2 regions of the Sporosarcina sp. P12(2017) genome follow, and region 2 is predicted to be linked to the other one. Evidence: a T-box and tRNA genes for the amino acid it is inferred to sense, from the RefSeq annotation. Region 2 holds a T-box; the other holds one or more tRNA genes.
What was found. The T-box of region 2 lies ahead of alaS (alanine--tRNA ligase). A T-box ahead of a tRNA ligase gene usually reads a tRNA of that ligase, here a tRNA-Ala.

Region 1: it encodes a tRNA-Ala, which carries the amino acid that the T-box ahead of alaS (alanine--tRNA ligase) is inferred to sense. The anticodon was not compared.

The regions. Positions count from the first base shown of each region.
Region 1 covers NZ_PDYL01000007.1:67,616-77,230, forward strand. The annotation lists gene CSV80_RS07185 (ABC transporter ATP-binding protein) at 1-420, shown strand, start outside; gene CSV80_RS07190 (ABC transporter ATP-binding protein) at 420-2,261, shown strand; gene CSV80_RS07195 (hypothetical protein) at 2,600-3,010, shown strand; gene CSV80_RS07200 (hypothetical protein) at 3,140-3,340, shown strand; gene CSV80_RS07205 (YusW family protein) at 3,858-4,313, opposite strand; gene CSV80_RS07210 (DUF2804 domain-containing protein) at 4,415-5,431, opposite strand; tRNA gene CSV80_RS07215 (tRNA-Ala) at 5,505-5,577, shown strand; gene CSV80_RS07220 (transporter substrate-binding domain-containing protein) at 5,880-6,701, shown strand; gene CSV80_RS07225 (amino acid ABC transporter permease) at 6,703-7,371, shown strand; gene CSV80_RS07230 (amino acid ABC transporter ATP-binding protein) at 7,397-8,125, shown strand; gene CSV80_RS07235 (amidase domain-containing protein) at 8,171-8,656, shown strand; gene CSV80_RS07240 (nitroreductase family protein) at 8,761-9,357, shown strand.
Region 2 covers NZ_PDYL01000001.1:33,578-43,192, reverse strand. The annotation lists gene CSV80_RS00205 (DUF1292 domain-containing protein) at 1-153, opposite strand, end outside; gene ruvX (Holliday junction resolvase RuvX) at 167-586, opposite strand; gene CSV80_RS00195 (IreB family regulatory phosphoprotein) at 583-855, opposite strand; gene alaS (alanine--tRNA ligase) at 1,061-3,694, opposite strand; T-box leader at 3,737-3,943, opposite strand; gene recD2 (SF1B family DNA helicase RecD2) at 3,983-6,409, opposite strand; gene CSV80_RS00180 (tetratricopeptide repeat protein) at 6,442-7,107, opposite strand; gene mnmA (tRNA 2-thiouridine(34) synthase MnmA) at 7,120-8,238, opposite strand; gene CSV80_RS00170 (cysteine desulfurase family protein) at 8,260-9,408, opposite strand; gene cymR (cysteine metabolism transcriptional regulator CymR) at 9,421-9,615, opposite strand, start outside.

The sequences.
Region 1 (9,615 bases), on a different contig from region 2:
GCCACTGCGAATGAAATCGAAGAGGCCGCTAAAAAAGCACATATTCATTCGTCTGTCATGGACTTTACAGATGGCTATGAAACACGTGTCGGGCAGCGCGGAGTGAATTTATCTGGCGGTCAGAAACAGCGTCTGTCGATTGCTCGCGCATTGATTCGTAAGCCCTCCTTACTGATTTTGGATGATAGCACGAGTGCACTAGACGTCAAAACCGAATCGTCATTATGGGAAGCATTGCAGGAAGAAGATACGACGATGCTAATTGTCACGCAAAAAATCCAAACTGCTCAAATTGCTGATGCGATTTTATTATTATCAGATGGCGAGATTGTGGGCTATGGCGCGCATGAAGAGTTACTTCAAACGTCTGCCTTCTATCGTGAAATTGCGAAATCGCAACAGAATGGGGGAGTGGCGTGATGCGAAAACCATTCGGCTATGAGCCTATTATTCGGAAAGAGGATTTATCAAAAGTACAGCGTAAAAAAGTTCAGAAAGCGGGCGACTGGAAATCTGTACTTGCACGCATTTGGCGTTTGATCGATCAACAACGAGGTTTACTGATCGCAGTCATGACACTCGTTTTAATCAGTTCAGCCCTAGCGCTAATTGGCCCATTGATGATCGGAAACATGATCGACCATTTCATCATTCCGAAAAAAGTGGACGGGCTCAGTATGCAGATTGGTTTATTACTGCTCGTGTATGCAGGCTTCTCATTGTCTACCTATTTCCAAAACTACTGGATGGTCGGAATCGCACAGCAAACGGTTTATCGTCTGCGCACGCAATTATTTGGCCATCTACAGAAGCTGCCCATCCGATTCTTTGATAAGCGGCAGCACGGAGAATTGATGAGCCGCGTGACGAACGATATCGAGAATGTTAGCCAGACGCTGAACTCTTCGTTGATCCAAGTGTTTTCAAGTGTACTGACACTGGTCGGTACGGTATCAATTATGCTGTATCTCAGTCCGTTATTGACGTTGCTGACTATGATTATCGTACCTTTAATGTTTATTGCCATGCGCTGGATTACTCGTCGCACGGGTATATTATTTAAAGAGCAACAGCGCGCAATCGGTGAATTAAATGGGATGATTGAAGAAACCGTTTCTGGTCAACGTGTCGTCAAAGCGTTCTCACAGGAACAGAATGTCATGGAAGAGTTCGCGCAAAAAAGCGAACGCCTTCGTACAGCGGGTTTCTGGGCGCAGACGTATTCAGGCTTCATTCCAAAAGTCATGAACACACTTAATAATATGTCGTTCGCGATAGTTGCGGGGGTTGGCGGACTGCTGGCGGTGACAGGATATGGTGGCGTAACAGTCGGAACGATTGTTATCTTCAGTGAGTACGCACGGCAATTCACGCGACCGCTGAACGATTTGGCCAATCAATTCAATACCGTACTCTCCGCCATTGCAGGAGCAGAGAGAGTGTTTGCCATTATGGACGAGCCTGTAGAAAAAGACGAAGCAACGAAGCAGATCAAAACATTATATGGCGATGTCGAGTTCCGCAATGTGACGTTTGGTTATGAAGAGGAAGCGATTATTAAGAACCTTAGCTTCCATGTTCAATCAGGTGAAACGGCTGCCTTTGTTGGTGCAACAGGAGCAGGGAAGACGACGATCATGCAACTGCTGTCACGCTTTTATGAAGTAGACAGCGGCCAAATTCTACTCGACGGCATCGCGATCGACGAACTGCCACGCCATACCGTACGTAGCCAAATGGCCTTCGTCTTGCAAGATCCGTTCTTGTTCGAGGCGACAGTTCGCGAAAACATTCGCTACGGGAGACTCGACGCAACGCACGAAGAAGTGGAAGAAGCTGCAAAAAAAGCTAACGCCCATAGCTTCATCTGCAAACTATCGTCCGGCTATGACACGGTGCTAACAGCCGGTGGCGAAGAGATATCGCAAGGACAAAAACAACTATTGTCCATAGCCCGTGCTCTAGTAGCGGATCCAACCTTGCTGTTACTCGACGAAGCTACTAGTAGCATCGATACAGTGACGGAGCTCGCGATTCAAGAAGCGTTGGAGCGTCTCATGGAAGGACGAACAAGCTTCGTCATCGCCCACCGTTTGAACACCATTAGACAAGCAGACAAAATCTTTGTACTGGCAGATGGCGAGCTACTCGAATCCGGCAGCCACGAAGGACTGCTGGAACGAAAAGGCGTGTTTTATGGGATGCTGAATAATGAAGGGGAGGAAACTGTTGATCACAGCCTTCCGCTTACGATTGATTAGTGAAGTTTTCTACTGGTGGAGAGTGGAGTTAAAAACCTTACTTCTTCGTCTATGAAATTGAATAATTACAACATGAACGAGCATCGCATGTAGCGGTGCTCTTCTTTTTTTGAATAAACTTAATCAGAATATTTTTGGAAAATTTATGTATGCCTGTAATATAGTAACTGAAAGAGTGGAATCAGAAGGTTTAAACATAGTTAATTGAATTCAGGGTATTGGAGAAAAGTGGACACTCTTACACTTCGTGGACGTATATATAGTAGAACTATAATTGTTCAAGGATCAAGTCAAAGCCAAATAGAAGAAGAGTCATTTTGATAAAAAGGGGGGCTTTTATGAGAAGGTTCTTTTATTACTTCGGTTGGACAATGGTGATAGGAATTATTATTTATGTAGGTGCTAAATATCAGTTCCTGTTGAAACAAGAATACATGAAAAACTACGAAGCCCTATCATTTGTTTTGTTTTCATCAATTTTTCCTATTGGTATTGGAATGCTGCTTAAGTTACCAAAACTTATAAATGAAATTATAGAAAATAGACAATGGACCTTTAATTGGGCTAAATTCATGGGGATTGGGTTGCCATCTCTTGGTGTATTATCTATAAGTATATTAATATTTACACCAGCAGGGGAGAATATTATTCCGTTTGTACCAGAAATAATGTATTCGGGAAATTCAACAATTCAAACAATAGCTGGTGTAGTGTTTGGCTTTATTTTGTTAGATAGTGTAAAGAAATAATGAGTTTTATTTAGATTAACAGGTGTTGTTGTTGAAGAAGTGTTGTGCCTGAAACGGGCCATTTTATTGAATGACCTTTAAAATAAATTAGAAAGGCGAATATGCCTAATTAGGGAGGAGGGAAATTGTATGCTGATTAGCTTGATGCAGGGGATAGGCATTTTTTATTTTTGGACTTGGTTTATCTGGCCATTTGTATTTGTTTTTTCATTGGTTTATGCAATTTCTTCATTAGTGAAAGTCGACAAAACATCAATGAAGCCTGCAATAGTCGCTTCTATATCACTTTTAATAATGCTAGCTGGAGTGACTTCCCCGACATTTAGTTAGTTATTAAACGGGGACGATTGTGGTAAATGGTTTATTCCCAATCGCTTAGTTGATCGGAGTGGAAGCCGGCGACTCCGGGAGGATCAGCGGGACAGGTGAAACACCCGGCGAGCGAAGCGAAGGGGTGTGGTTCACCGCACGCCCTCCGGAACGCGTCCGGCTGCAACGTAGATCAACGGGTTGCAACCACTATCCCGTTGTCGGGGGCGATTGTGTAACATAGTTTATTCGCACTTACTTAGTTGACCGGAGCGAAAGCCGTAACGAAGAACGACTTTTGCGAGTGCAACGCAGATCAAAGGGTTCCAACCATAACTGTCAATTGGTAGTGGGGCTCGTAGGATTTACAAATTAATTTGGTTAGTACAACTTACTTTAATTACATTAAATCATTAATAAAAAGGCATGCAAAAAAACCGCTAATTCATATATGAATTAGCGGTCTGCTTTATTCTGCATTTTGTACTAGTGAACCGAACAGGTTACTAAACCCGTATAAATAGCTGATCCCACGTTATTACTTTTTCTCATCAATATGAAGAGTCTTGTCGTCTGCAAACTCTACATCCAACTTAAACTCATCATACCCATCAAGACCGTACCACTGCAAAATGCGGTCGATCGCTTCTTCTTTAGTAGTCCCACTATCAATCAAAATCTCCATAAACATCTTATGCATATCGTCAATCGCTTCATTGCCTTCGAGATTCACTTCCTGGAACTCATTGACATACTCTGCATCACCAGGCTTTACATCCTCATAATCCGTTTCAATTTTCTTATCGTCTTTCTTGATCGTTAAATCGAAATCCGTGAAGCCGTAGCCGTCACCTGTGTTCATTGTACTGCCTTCATCCTCGCCTTCAATGCTGACCGCAGCGTCATTGTCCGGTGCCTTGTCTTTTGACGAGCAACCTCCGAGAAGTAATATAGATGAAACCCCAGCAATAGATAATATTCGTATTAATGACATAAGCGCCACCCTTTCTAAAGTGTATACTACTTGTATTATCACCTTAAAACAGTAAAGTTAAACAAAAAACGGATCTCTTTGTAGGTAGGAGAGAAGGATAATTAGCGATACTTACGCTCCAAGATCGAACCGAGCATCTGTCGAATAGGTAAGACTTGTCCGCTTGGTAGTCGAACTTTTCCATGATAATAGCCGACATATTGAGTAATCGACATCTTTCTAACAAGATAGTGATCGAGTGTTGGGCATTGGAAGAATGGTTTAAATGTCAATTGGATATTATCCGAAAATTTCGTATGTATTTTCCATGCACTTTTCGGGTCTTTTTTATCGCTCGTGAATACTACATCCTCGTGAAATTTATGCATTGCACCTTCCACAAAGACAGCATTTTCCGTTAACCCCGTACCATCCGTCCAACGGCCGCCAAAATTCAAGCCGATTCGTTTACCGCTTGTCCGTTGAGAGGCCATTGCCCAATCCCAATTCGTTCCCGCATGCCACACACCACGACCATAATCGTGGACCGCGAAACTATAATACGGATTAAAATCATAGCGTCGATCGCCAACGCGAACATATCCGCCAGTCGGCATAATAGAGTGTTTGGAGGTGAAATGGAATGAGTCTCGACTTCTCGGGATGACCACATTTAAAGATTCATCTTTCTCGGGATGAATAATATGCAAATCTGCATGCAATACTTCATTGTCGAAATCAGGAATGACCACGGACAAATGCGTTTCGCCTTGCATATGGACGAGTTGAATTGTAATATCGTCATGCACAAACTTAATACTTTCGAGTGCCTCTTCAGGCATTTTTATACGTCTTCCAAAAGGTAGGGTTACATGTTTTTCATAGAAACGCTGTGTTTCATAGTTGAGTATGTAAACTAGACAAATAACTTTATGATCTAAGTGTACAATCGAGGCAGTCAATAAGACCTCTTCCCCGTAGATGCACCAATTATTCCAGCGCTTCTTTTTCATAAACTGTCCTCTTAGATTGCTCCTCACTAAAGGGCTGCGTGCGTATCCTATTGATTCAGGATTCAGAAGTCCCTTGGAGTCACACAGAGACACAGTTTCAGTCAACTCTCTTTCTTCATGCTGCATGCCGTTAACCACCTTTCTTGCCTATTGTCTTTTAAACGAACAGTTGATATACTCTATATTGTATCAGATATGAGGGGCATTAGCTCAGCTGGGAGAGCGTTGCGCTGGCAGTGCAAAGGTCAGGGGTTCGAGCCCCCTATGCTCCATTAAGATAATCGCGGCAGTTCTTGAGAGAAATCTCCAAGAACTGTTGCTTTTTTTTATTTAAAACGATACTACTCATACTATACTCCCCTTTACCGTGCGCAATAAAACTATTTACTATTGTATAATTATTCATTGTAGCGTATATTAAATAATATAGGAAGTAACCGTTATAAGATCTTGTCCAATATATGTAGTATGCAAGCAAACGTATACATATACTTGTAGACAGTTGTAAGTCAGTATCTTATAATTGTATTAATTTAGAATATTTATACTAGTGAAGAGAGAGAAGGGGAAATGTATGAAGAAGATGTTTACAGCACTATTACTTATCCTAGTCTTGGTCGTTGCGGGATGTAGTAGTAACGATGGAGGAGCAGGATCAACAGAGAAGTCCACGTTAAAGAATATTAAAGACAACAAGAAATTGGTGATCGGAATTGCACCAGGTTATTTCCCTTTTGAAATGAAAAGCATTGACGGCGGATTTGTCGGCTACGATATCGATCTAGCAAACGCGGTAGGTGAAGCGCTAAATACAGAAGTGGAATTTAAACAATTCGCATTTGATGGCTTAGGACCAGCTTTGCAAATAGGTGATGTGGATATGGTCATCGCGGGTATGACGATCCGTGGAGACCGTGCACTATCCATTAGCATGTCGAATCCTTACTATAAAACAGGTCAGGCGATCATGGTGCCAGCTGCGAGCAAAGGTATCAAATCATGGGAAGAGCTTGATGTTAAAGGTAATAAAATTGCTGTAGGTATCGGGACTACGGGCGCACTGCTTGCAAAGTCTCAGTTCAAAAATGCGGAAGTAGTAGATTACGAAGATTTCCCGTTGGCAGCTACGACAATGGGTTCAGGACAGGCTGATGCAGTGGTGTATGATGAACCTGCTATTGCGGTATGGCGCTTAGAACACGAAGGAGAAGTTCATCAGCTCGAAGGTTTGCTTTCAGCTGAAAACTTAGGGATTGCAGTGAAGAAAAATGATTTTGAAACGATTCAATGGTTGAATTCATTCTTGCATAGCTATGTTGATAGCCCGGAAGAATTAGCATCCAGAAGTCGCTGGTTTGAGGAAAGCGACTGGCTAGATAAGGTTTCGGGAGAATAATATGGGCGGCTATGAATATGACTTCAGTGTAATATCGCAAAATATGGATATCTTTATTGAAGGGGCGCTGAAAACACTTGAAATTTCGGCGATCGCATTATTGTTGGCTATTCCGCTGGGTATTATTATCGGAATGGGCCGGATTTCCCGCAATAGATTCATCCGTATTCTTTCCTCAGCCTATGTAGAAGTCATGCGCGGTGTGCCGTTGCTAGTACTGCTGATTTGGATTTTCTTTGTGCTCGGTCAATTTTTAAAACTCGGTTCCTATTGGGCATCGATTATTGGTCTAGCTGTCTTTACCGCAGCATTCATTGCAGAAATCGTTCGTTCAGGAATACAAGGTGTGCCAAGAGGTCAGATGGAAGCGGCTCGTTCGTCAGGTATGACCTACTGGCAGGCAATGCGTTTGATCGTCTTGCCACAAGCATTCCGACGAGTTTTACCGCCACTTGCTTCACAATTCATCATGCTAATTAAAGATTCTTCTTTGATCTCGGTCATTGGTGCGACGGAATTGACGTTGAACGCGAAGAACCTCGTTGCCACTAGTATGCGTTCCATTGAAGTATGGACATTCATAGGTTTCGTTTACTTCGCCATGACGTTCACGTTATCCATGATCATTCGTGCGATCGAACAAAAGTTATTAGCGAGAGAAAATTCATGAAGTTCGATGTGAAGGAGTGCCAGATATGATTTCTATAAAACATGTGAATAAAACATTCGGTATGAACCAAGTGCTGACAGATGTCACGCTTGAAGTGCCTAAATCAAACGTTGTGGCCATCATAGGCCCAAGTGGAGCGGGTAAGTCTACATTAATTCGCACGATCAATGCGCTCGAGCCGATCGATAACGGAGAAATTGTTGTAGACGGAATTTCCATCCACGATAAAAAAGTGAATATCAATAAAGCACGTTCTGAAATCGGATTCGTTTTCCAAAGCTTTAATCTTTATCCTTTCCTCACAGCGTTGCAAAACGTCACGCTTGCGCCCATCAATGTAAAAGGATTAAGTAAAAGTGCAGCGGAAGAGCGAGGGAAGGAGTTGCTGACTTCACTCGGTCTTGGCGATAAATTCGACGCGTATCCGAACCGGTTATCGGGCGGTCAGCAACAACGTGTAGCGATAGCGCGTGCGCTTGCGATGGATCCACAAGTCATGCTATTTGATGAGCCGACTTCTGCACTCGATCCCGAGATGGTCACGGAAGTTCTTGATGCGATCCGTAAACTCGCTGAAAGTGGTATGACGATGGTCGTCGTGACACATGAAATGGGCTTCGCCAAAGAAATTTGCGACGAAATCATCTTTATGGCAGACGGCAAAGTCGTGGAACAGGCAACACCTGCCAAGTTCTTCACGAATCCCGATTCTGAACGCGCCCAAAACTTTTTATCGAAAGTATTACATCATTAATTGTACGTCCCTCGTTGTCATATGATATGGCAAGGAGGGATTTTTTTGTACAATCGACAAGCGGCAGTAGACTATGCAGATAAGTGGTGGAATAGCAGAAACCCTGCTTTCCCGAGTTTTGAAGATGACTGTACGAATTTCATTTCACAATGTCTGTTGGCAGGAGGGGCACCGATGCACGGAGCGCCGAACCGCGAAAAGGGCTGGTGGATGCGTAAAGGCACGTGGAGCTTCAGTTTTACCGTCGCTCACTCGATGCGCTGGTACTTGGCAACTTCTACAAAAGGGTTGACTGCAACTCAAGTAAAAACTCCACAAGAACTGCAGATTGGGGATATTATTACGTACGACTTCCATGGGGATGGCCGTTTCGACCATACAACGATTGTAACTGCCAAGGACGGGGATAACCCTCTTGTCAATGCCCATACGTATAACGCGTATCATCGCACATGGGATTATAAAGACTCCTACGCTTACTCGCCGAATGCGAAGTATATCTTCTTCAAAATTAATGATCATTTCTCATAATTGTCCAGTTCTGCATCAAAGTGTTTCTCATAGCCTCTAGCAACAGACTACCAAGTTAGGGTATAATGAGAAACAGATACTTAGTGCAAAGGAGAAGGTTGAGTGTGAATGAACAAGCATTATCGGTAAGAGAGGCCATCGTCACACGGCGCTCTATCAAGAATTTTAACGGACAACCGATCGAACCAGAGATCATCCCAGAAATTATAGAAGATGCCGTTTGGGCGCCAAACCACGGAAACCGTAATCCTTGGCGATTGATCGTAGCAACAGACGAACAGTATGAAGAGCTTTTGGACGTCTTGAAGGAGTTCGGTGTAGCAAATTGGAAACAGCTTTCTGACGAGGATCTCGAAAAACAAATGAAGAAGTTCTCGACTGCCAGTGCAGCTGTATTCGTCATCGTCCCTGAAGATGTACGCCAAAAAGAGCGTATGGAGGATTTTGCAGCAGCCAGCATACTGATTCAGAATATCCAATTGCTTGCTTGGGATAAAGGAATCGGTACTTGTTGGAAGACGCCGCCGTTCATCGACAACCCGAAGTTCCGAGAGCGTCTAGGTGTAGAAGCGGGCGAGCGCATCATCAGCATGTTGCAATTCGGCTATTTCGACACATCACCAAAAGCTCCACCGCGTAAGCCGGTAGAGGAAATCATCACGTACTTTGGTAGTAGTGAGGACGAAGAAGAGGAAGCGTGAGAGCGGGAAAGTACCGTCCTTAATGTGGATATATTAGTGAAATGAAATACGAAACAGGCTACCCCTTTGTGGAGTAGCCTGTTTTTTGTGTGAGAAAAGGGAGAAGTGCTCATAGTTTCTTGTGGGCGCTCTATCCAGCACCGCAGTCGCTCAATGCAATCTCGTGAGCGCTCTATCCAGCACCGCACCCGCTCAATGCAACCCCGTGAGCGCTCTATTCAGCACCGCACCCGCTCAATGCAATCCCGCGAGCGCTCT
Region 2 (9,615 bases):
TTCCTCGTCATCGTCTCTCTCTTCGCCATCTAAAATATGGTAAAGCACATATGATCTTTCATATTCTTTTGAATCAAATGTTAAAATTACCTCACATACGTGCTCTTCGCCGTTCTCATCTACGATTGTCATTGTTTCTTGTCCGTGTTCCATTGTTTAATCACCTCTAGTTTTTTTGTGAATCCAAATAGCCTTGTAAAATCATGACAGCTGCCATTTTATCTATGACCGATTTACGTTTTTTACGGCTGACATCCGCTTCAATCAAAACGCGTTCAGCAGCCATAGTAGTTAATCGCTCATCCCATAATACGACAGGTAAACCGAACTTTTCGCGTAATTTCTCTGCGTACTGTTCGGAAGCTTCTCCACGGGGACCAATCGTATTATTCATATTCTTAGGGTACCCGACGACAAACTCCGTCACTTCGTATTCTTCTGTCAGCTGTTTGACTCGTTTCATCCCGAAAGAACCTACCGCTTCATCAATTTTGATCGTTTCTATTCCTTGGGCTGTCCAACCGAGACTATCGCTGATCGCGATGCCTACGGTTTTCGTGCCAACATCCAATCCCATAATTCTCATTCTGTCTTCCCTCTGTTTTCTCGGATATAGAACTTAACTAATTCTTCTAGAATTTCGTCTCGCTCCAGTTTCCGGATCAGACTGCGTGCGTCTTCGTGTCGTGGAATGTAGGCTGGATCTCCTGATAATAAATAGCCGACCATCTGGTTAATTGGGTTGTAACCTTTTTCTTCTAATGATTTGTAAACGTGGAGCATGACTGTTTTGACTTCTTCCTCCATTGACTCTTCAGGAAAGTTAAACTTCATCGTTTCATCGGACGAATTCATACTCGACACCCCGCTTTCCGATTTCCATTTATGTCTATAACGATCTACCGTCATGATATACATATTACATAGATTGGTGGATCAACCACCGTTCATATTCGCTTCTAGTCTGGCTCTTACATCTGGGCATATACTTTAGGCATCCAAATGAAAATTAACTAGTTACATGTATCTATATTTTATGATTCATCGCTCTACATAATGGTTAAACAGATTTTACATAATCATACACGGATTGAAGCGCATCATCAAGTTTTGATGCATCTTTCGCTCCTGCCATCGCCATGTCAGGACGTCCACCGCCTTTTCCGCCACAAAGTGACGCAACATGGTTGACGATTTTACCTGCGTGGTAGTTGCCACCTTTTAAGTCATCGGTAACACCAGCCGCCAGCATTACTTTCCCATCCGTTACTGTACCAAGTACAATGACGCCTTTGGAAGTTTTTTGTTTCATTTCATCAATCAATTGACGTAAACCGTTATTGTCTTTCACTTCTACATTTGCAGAAATGACTGTAACGTCTTCGATCTGCTGAGCCGTTTCCATGACACTTGCCAATTGGCTGTTGCCCATCTTCGCTTGCAGTGATTCATTTTCGCGTTGAAGTTCTTTAAAGTCAGCGAGAATCGATTCGACTTTCGTCACGACTGTTTTCGGAGTCGCTTTTGCAGTTGCTGCTATTTCATCGATGATTGCTTGATCTTCTTTAAATGAACGGAATGCTTGTCCACCCGTGAAGGCCTCAATACGTCGTGTGCCCGCTCCGATGCCGCCTTCTGAAACGATTTTGAATACGTTGATATCAGACGTGTTGCGAACGTGACAACCTCCACAAAGCTCGACAGAGTAGCCACCAACTTTGACGACGCGAACGATATCGCCGTATTTTTCACCGAACAATGCCATCGCACCCATTTCTTTTGCTTCTGCAATGGGTGAAATGATCGTATTGACAGGAGTGCCTGCCCAAATTTGTTCATTGACCTGGAATTCGATACGCTCGAGCTCTTCTTTTGTAACTTGTCCAAAATGAGAGAAGTCAAAGCGAAGACGATCCGGTCCAACATATGAACCTGCTTGATTGACATGTTCACCAAGAACATCTTTCAACGCGCGGTGCAACAAGTGTGTAGCTGTGTGATTTTTAACTGTCAAATTGCGTGAGAACTCGTCCACTTTTGCGCTAACTGATACGCCTTCATTCAATTCACCTGAACTGATGAAGACCGTATGCAAGTTCTGTCCATTAGGTGCTTTTTTGACGTCGCGAACTTCCGCTGTGAACGATTCATTGGAGATCGTTCCTTTATCCGCTACTTGACCGCCACTTTCTGCATAGAACGGAGTCTGATCCAACATAAGTTGTACGGTTTCTCCTTCAGATGCATGCGCGATACGTTGACCGTCTTGAACAAGGACATTAACAATTGCAGTTGTTTCTAGTTGACCATACCCAATGAATTCACTTGCTTCATGAATTTCACCAAGAACACCCGATTGAACATGCATGGAGTCGGATGTAGCACGCGCAGCACGTGCACGGTTTCGTTGTGCAGCCATTTCTTCGTCAAACCCGATACGATCGACTGCCACGTTTTCTTCAAGAGCAAATTCCTCTGTCAGTTCAAACGGGAAGCCGTATGTGTCATAGAGCTTGAACGCGTCACTGCCTGAAACGATTGGCAAGCCTGAAGCTTTTGCCTTTTCAATGATGGTCGTTAGAATCGACATACCGTCATGCAATGTTTCGTGGAAACGATCTTCCTCGTTTTTCACAACTTTCATAATGAATGCCTGTTTGTCATGAACTTCAGGGTAGAAGTCTTTCATGATATCTCCAACAATTGGCACCAGCATGTACATAAACGGCTTATCAATGCCTAATTGCTTCGCGAAACGAACTGCTCTTCTTAATAGACGGCGTAGAACATAGCCCCGGCCTTCATTGGAAGGAAGTGCTCCGTCTCCAATAGCGAATGCTACCGTGCGGATGTGATCCGAAATTACTTTAAACGCCGTGTCTGCTTGCGTAGTTTCACCGTATTTTCTTCCTGATACATTTTCAACTGCTTCAATGATCGGTAAGAACAAGTCTGTATCGAAGTTCGTAGGCACGTCCTGGATAACGGATGCCATGCGCTCAAGACCCATTCCTGTATCGATGTTTTTCTTCGGTAGCGGTGTGTACGTGTGATCAGGATTATGATTGAACTCAGAGAATACTAAGTTCCAAATTTCCAAATAGCGTTCGTTTTCTCCACCTGGATATAATTCAGGATCTGAGAAATCGTCACCGTAAGTTGGTCCACGATCGTAGAAGATTTCGGAGTTCGGACCACTTGGACCTTCACCGATATCCCAGAAGTTTCCTTCAAGACGAATGATACGCTCTTCCGGAATACCGATCTGATCTTTCCAGATTGCGTACGCCTCTTCATCTTCCGGATGGATCGTAATTGACAAGCGTTGTGGATCAAAACCAATCCATTGTTCATTTGTCAGGAAATCCCACGCACGAATAATGGCTTCTTCTTTGAAATAATCACCAATAGAAAAGTTGCCGAGCATTTCAAAGAACGTATGGTGACGCGCTGTATAGCCGACATTTTCAATATCGTTTGTGCGGATCGATTTTTGTGCATTCGCAATCCGCGGGTTTTCAGGAATCACTCGTCCATCAAAATATTTCTTCAATGTAGCGACTCCACTGTTGATCCATAGTAGTGATGCGTCATCAACCGGCACTAATGCAGCTGATGGTTCTACAGTATGCCCGTGCTCTTTAAAATAGTCTAAAAACATTTGGCGAATTTCAGATGCCGTAAGTTTTCTCATCGTTTTGCTCCTCCTAAAATTAAAAAAACTCCACCCCTTGTATAAAGGGGCGAAGGTTTTATTGATCGCGGTACCACCCTAATTACCGCATGACGCGGTATCTCGAGTTGCCTTAACGCGGCAAGACGGCAGGGATTAGCCTGCAACTTCGGAATAGCGTTCGCTGTAAATCTGAGAGAGCTTTTTCAGCCAAGAAGCTCTTTTCTATGACACAGAATAAACAGGTACTTGTTCCTTCAACGTTTTTCATTATTTCTAAACGAATTATAGGAAAGTTCTTTCGCTTTGTCAATCAGTCACTTCAAGAAAGTCGAATGGTGACACGTTGTTCATGCCAACGAGCGGATCAATTCCAGTAAAATTGTCCATCGTTAACTTTGCCGGAGACGTATCTCGTGGTTCAACCGCCACTTTTGCAGGTGCTGTATTGCGCGTAATAGTTTCCTCAAGTTGTGTTGTCTGAACTTCTTGTGTTTCTCCCGTTATGCGTTCTTGTAGCGTCGTCTGTCGCTCTGTTTCGTCAGTGCGTGCAATCCCCGCTTTAAATTCTTCCGCTTCACCGCACAGTATTAAGAAGTTCTTCGCTCGTGTAATCCCTGTGTACAGTAGATTACGACGCAACATTTTCCGCTGACTTCTGACGATTGGCATGACGACAATCGGAAATTCACTACCTTGGGATTTATGGATAGAACAACAATACGCCAGTGTCAACTGATTCAAATCGCTTCGTTCATACTGCACTTCATTGCCATCATACGAAACCACCATGATCGCTTTTTTGTCAGTAGTTTCTTTCGCTAACATGATCGCAACAACTTCTCCCATATCCCCGTTAAAGACATTGCTCTCCGGTTGATTGACGAGTTGCAGCACTTTATCTCCAATGCGATATATCGTTTCACCGAAGACCATTTCTTTTCTTCCTTCTGCAGGAGGATTCGTCACTTCTTGAATCATTTTATTCAAGCCATCTATGCCTGCTGGACCTTTATACATCGGAGCCAGCACTTGGATGTCTTTAATGGAATGTCCTTTTGATGTTGCATTTTGAACAATTTGTTTAACCACAGGCAAAATTTGATCACTCGATGCTTTAATAAATGAGCGATCAGACGTCTTCTTCGTGACATCCATCGTCCATTCTTTTTGCTTGATCATATGTGCCATTTCAATGATTGTTGAGCCTTCACTTTGTCGGAAAATATCGGTCAGTTCAACAACTGGGATTTTTCCCGACTGCATGAAGTCATGCAACACTTGTCCGGGTCCAACGGAAGGTAGTTGATCTTGGTCTCCAACGAATAACAACTGTGCGTCGTTGCGGACAGCTTTTAACAGCTGATGCATGAGCCAAGTATCTACCATGGATGTTTCATCAATGATAATGAGATTGCCATCCACTTCGCGTTCCGTCTCTTCTTCGGTTTCCTGACCTGTAAATCCGAGTAGACGATGAATCGTCATGGCGGGTAGTCCAGTCGATTCGGACATTCGCTTCGCTGCGCGCCCGGTAGGTGCTGCCAAAATAATCGGGAACGGCTCTTTTTTACGTGCATATTCTTCAAGGTCGAGTGAAATGCCGTGCAGTTCTGCATACGCCTCAACTAAGCCTCTAATCACGGTTGTTTTCCCTGTTCCTGGTCCACCTGTTAACACAAGCAATGAAGAATGAAGAGCACGTTCAATGGCCTCGACTTGTGTTTCGGCATATTGCACTTCCAAACGTTCCTCAATTTCACCAATAGCTTTTCTAATTTCAGAAGCAGGAAATTGTTCGGCGACTTCATTTTCGAGAATTTTATTCACTTTAGCGGCAATACCGATTTCTGAAAAATAAAGAGAGGGCAAGTAGAGACGCTGCATTTCGGCAGACAGTGTGCCTTCTTCGACGAGTTCAATCACTGCTTGCGTGATCGATTCGTACGAGATGATATGTGCCTGACTTGATTCAAGTAACTGTTTTGCTTGCGGCAAGATCACCTCTGACTCCACGTAGACATGCCCTGCTGACTGTACTTCATTATGTACGCTGTAATAAACAGCTGCCTTAATACGCGCGGGATGATCTCCTACGAGCCCGAGTTGCTTTGCCAGATCATCTGCACGTTGAAAGCCGATTCCTTCGATTTCCTTGATTAAACGGTATGGATTTTCCGTCAGAATCGTGATGGCGTCATCTTGATAGGCTTGATATATTCGCATAGCCACTTGTGGACCGAAGCCCCATTCATTCAGTTGCACCATTGTACGCTCAAGACCTAGATTCTCCTGCAAGACCGAAACAAGCGTATCTTTTCGTTCGTCACTCAAACGCGGGATTTGGTCCAGTACGCTGCGGTCTTCGAGAACTTTCTGGATGACGTTATTGCCGAGTGTCTTGACAATATCAGTCGCTGTTTTCTTCCCTATTCCAGGAAACAAATCACCGGATAAGTAATGAATCAGACCCGCTTCTGTCGCAGGTAACTCTTTCGAGAACGTCTGCACATCGAACTGCTGTCCATGTACCGGATGGTTGACTAGTCGACCCGTAAATTTGTAATCTTCTTCCGCAACTAAAGGAGGGAATGACCCTTTGATCACTATTTCACTGTCGCGGTAATCGGTATTGGTGGAAGTGACTTTTAGCTTGACTATGGAAAATAGATTCGTCGTATTATGAAAAATCGTCACGACCGGTCTGCCGATTATATATGGTGCTGTTTCACTCATCGCTAGGGCTCCCTCCTTTTTTAGCTGATGTATTACTCGCCTTGTTCTCCAAGCTTGATCATATCGAATAAATAGCGTGCTTGTGTATGGTCAGGTTCTGCAGTGAATGCTTGTTCTAAGTGTGACAGTGCACTTGCTTTGTCTTCCGTTGATACTGCATATAAAACACCCAAATTATAATGGCTATCCGCATGATCCGGAACTACCGCCAAGATCGATTCAAATACAGGCTTCGCCTCTTTAAATAGCTCGAGTTTCGCTAGTAAAATTCCATAGGACAATGCAATTTCCTGATCGTCAGAATTTAATTCAACGGCACGCTGCAAATATGGTAAAGCTAAACGGTCATTACCTGCTTGTTCCATACTTTTACCGAGCATGAAATATGCATCGGCAGAGTCCAATCCTGTTTGGATCGCTTTTTCATATAATTTTGCTGCTTCTTCAAAGCGTTCTTGATTGTAATACAGATTTGCCAGTCCGTAAAATGCCGTTCCTGCACTTTCGTCAAGCGTCAACGCTTTTTGGAAAAATGGTTCCGCCTGCTCAGCATCTCCAAGTGACGCAAAAATATTTCCAATATTAATATACCCTGTAGGCTCTTCCGGGTTTTCTTCTACTGCTTTCATGAAAAGCTCAATTGCTTTCTCATAATTGCCTTCTTGCATTTCTTTAATCGCATCTTGATGAATCGACATGCTGTTGCCTCCTTATCCTACGTATGTCAGTTTCTTGCCGTCTTTAAATACTTCATTGATTGTTCCGCCACCTAGGCACTCATCACCGTCATACAGCACGACAGCTTGTCCTGGCGTAACTGCACGAACAGGTTCATCAAACGTCACAATTGCTTCGTCACCAGTTAACTGCACAGTTACTTTAGTGTCGGGCTGACGATAACGGAATTTAGCTGTACAAGTGAACGTTTCCGGTAATTCTTTCGGTGAACAAATATTCATATCCGTTGCTTGTAAACTCGTTGAGAACAGTGTGTCATGATAGAAGCCTTGTTCAACTAGCAACACATTGCGCTCCAAGTCTTTACCGACGGCAAACCAAGGTTCACCAGCTCCACCAATTCCTAGACCATGACGTTGCCCAATTGTGTGGTACATGAGTCCGTCATGCTTGCCCATCTTCACTCCGGCCATCGTCTGCATCTCGCCTGGACGCGCAGGTAAGTACTCCCCAAGGAATTCTTTGAAATTGCGCTCACCGATGAAACAGATCCCTGTTGAATCTTTTTTCTTCGCTGTTGCCAGTCCCGCTTGTTCCGCGACTTCTCGAACTTCGCTTTTCTCCATATGACCTAGAGGGAACATCACTTGCTGAAGTTGTTCTTGTGTCAATTGATTCAAGAAATACGTTTGATCTTTATTATTGTCTACACCACGGAGCATCGCTACACCATTTTCACGTTCTACGACTTGCGCATAATGTCCAGTCGCCAAATAATCGGCACCTAGACTTTTGGCGTGCTCGAGGAATGCTTTGAATTTGATTTCTTTATTACACATTACATCTGGATTCGGTGTGCGACCTTTTTTGTATTCATCCAAGAAATACGTAAATACTTTATCCCAATATTGTTTTTCAAAATTAACTGAGTAATAAGGGATGCCGATCTGATCACATACGCAGCGTACGTCTTCAAAGTCTTCTGTCGCAGTACAATGTCCGGATTCGTCCGTGTCATCCCAGTTTTTCATAAAGATTCCGATCACTTCATAGCCTTGCTGTTTTAAGAGTAATGCCGCAACCGAAGAGTCCACTCCGCCTGACATTCCAATGACTACACGTGTATCAGCAGGTGCTTTTTTTGTTGTCATATTGTTCATCCTTTACTTAATTCATTTCACTAGTCGTTTGACTACATTCGCAATTCGATTGGCTGCTTCTTCTATAATAGATTCATCCAAGTCATAGCCGAAACTGATGCGAATCGAGTTTCTAGCTTTATCTGATTCTGTACCAACCATGGCCGTTACGACATGTGACGGTTCAAATGATCCTGCCGTACAAGCAGAACCACTAGATACGGCTACCCCTTCTAAATCTAAACTCATCAAAAATGTCTCCACATCGGTGCCGGGAAACGATACATGATAAATATGCGGTAAAGATGCTACTGCATCGGGAATGGTAGGCAGGAAATCGATTTGATGTTTTTCAAAGACTTCCGCCATTTTTTGTTTATACGAAAAATAGGCTGTTTGCTTTTCTTGTTTGGATTGCTCGGCAATAGAGACCGCTTCTGCAAACGCAACTATTGCTGGCACATTTTCAGTACCAGCACGTCGCTGTTTCTCTTGTGAACCTCCGAGTACTTGGCTCGACAGTAACTTGCCATTTCTCTGATAAAGGAAGCCGATTCCTTTAGGACCATTCAGTTTATGCGCCGAAACTGACAGTAAATCGACTTGCAGTTCTTCAACGTCAAGTGAACAACTACCGTAAGCTTGCACAGCGTCTGTGTGGAATACGGACTGATGTGTAGAGAGCAACCGGCCGATTTCTGCAATCGGTTGGATTGTTCCAACTTCATTGTTTCCGTACATGATGGATACTAAAATAGTTTCATCCGTTAACGCAGCTTGAACTTGTTCTGCTGTAATGACCCCATGCTTGTCAGGTGAAAGATATGTCACTTTATAGCCTTGTGACTCCAGTTGTTTACACGGGTTTAACACCGCATGATGTTCGATTTCCGTTGTAATAATGTGTTTGCCTTCTGTTTTCAACGACTGTACGTACCCAAAAATCGCCAAGTTATCCGCTTCTGTCCCTCCAGAAGTAACAATGATTTCATTAGGTGACGCATTGATCGAGGATGCTAGCGTTTTGCGGGCATCTTCCAGCACTTTTTTTGCGTGTCGACCAAATTGATGCGTACTTGAAGGATTACCATATGTATCTTGCAGCGCAGTGGTGAATCGCTCCAGTACAGCTGGATGCATCGGTGTCGTAGCGGCATAATCTAAATATATAGCTGGTTTCATCACTAAACTCCTTTAAATATAGAACATGTATTCATCAGCAGTGGACGTATCTTCAAATTCAATTAAATCTTTGATCGTCGTATGATCTAATACCCCTCGGATGGCGTCTCCGATTCGTTTCCATAGTTCGCGTTGCGGGATATCATCGTCATCAAGTCCTTCGACTAATTGGATTGGCCCTTCAAGCAAACGGATTACGTCTCCTGC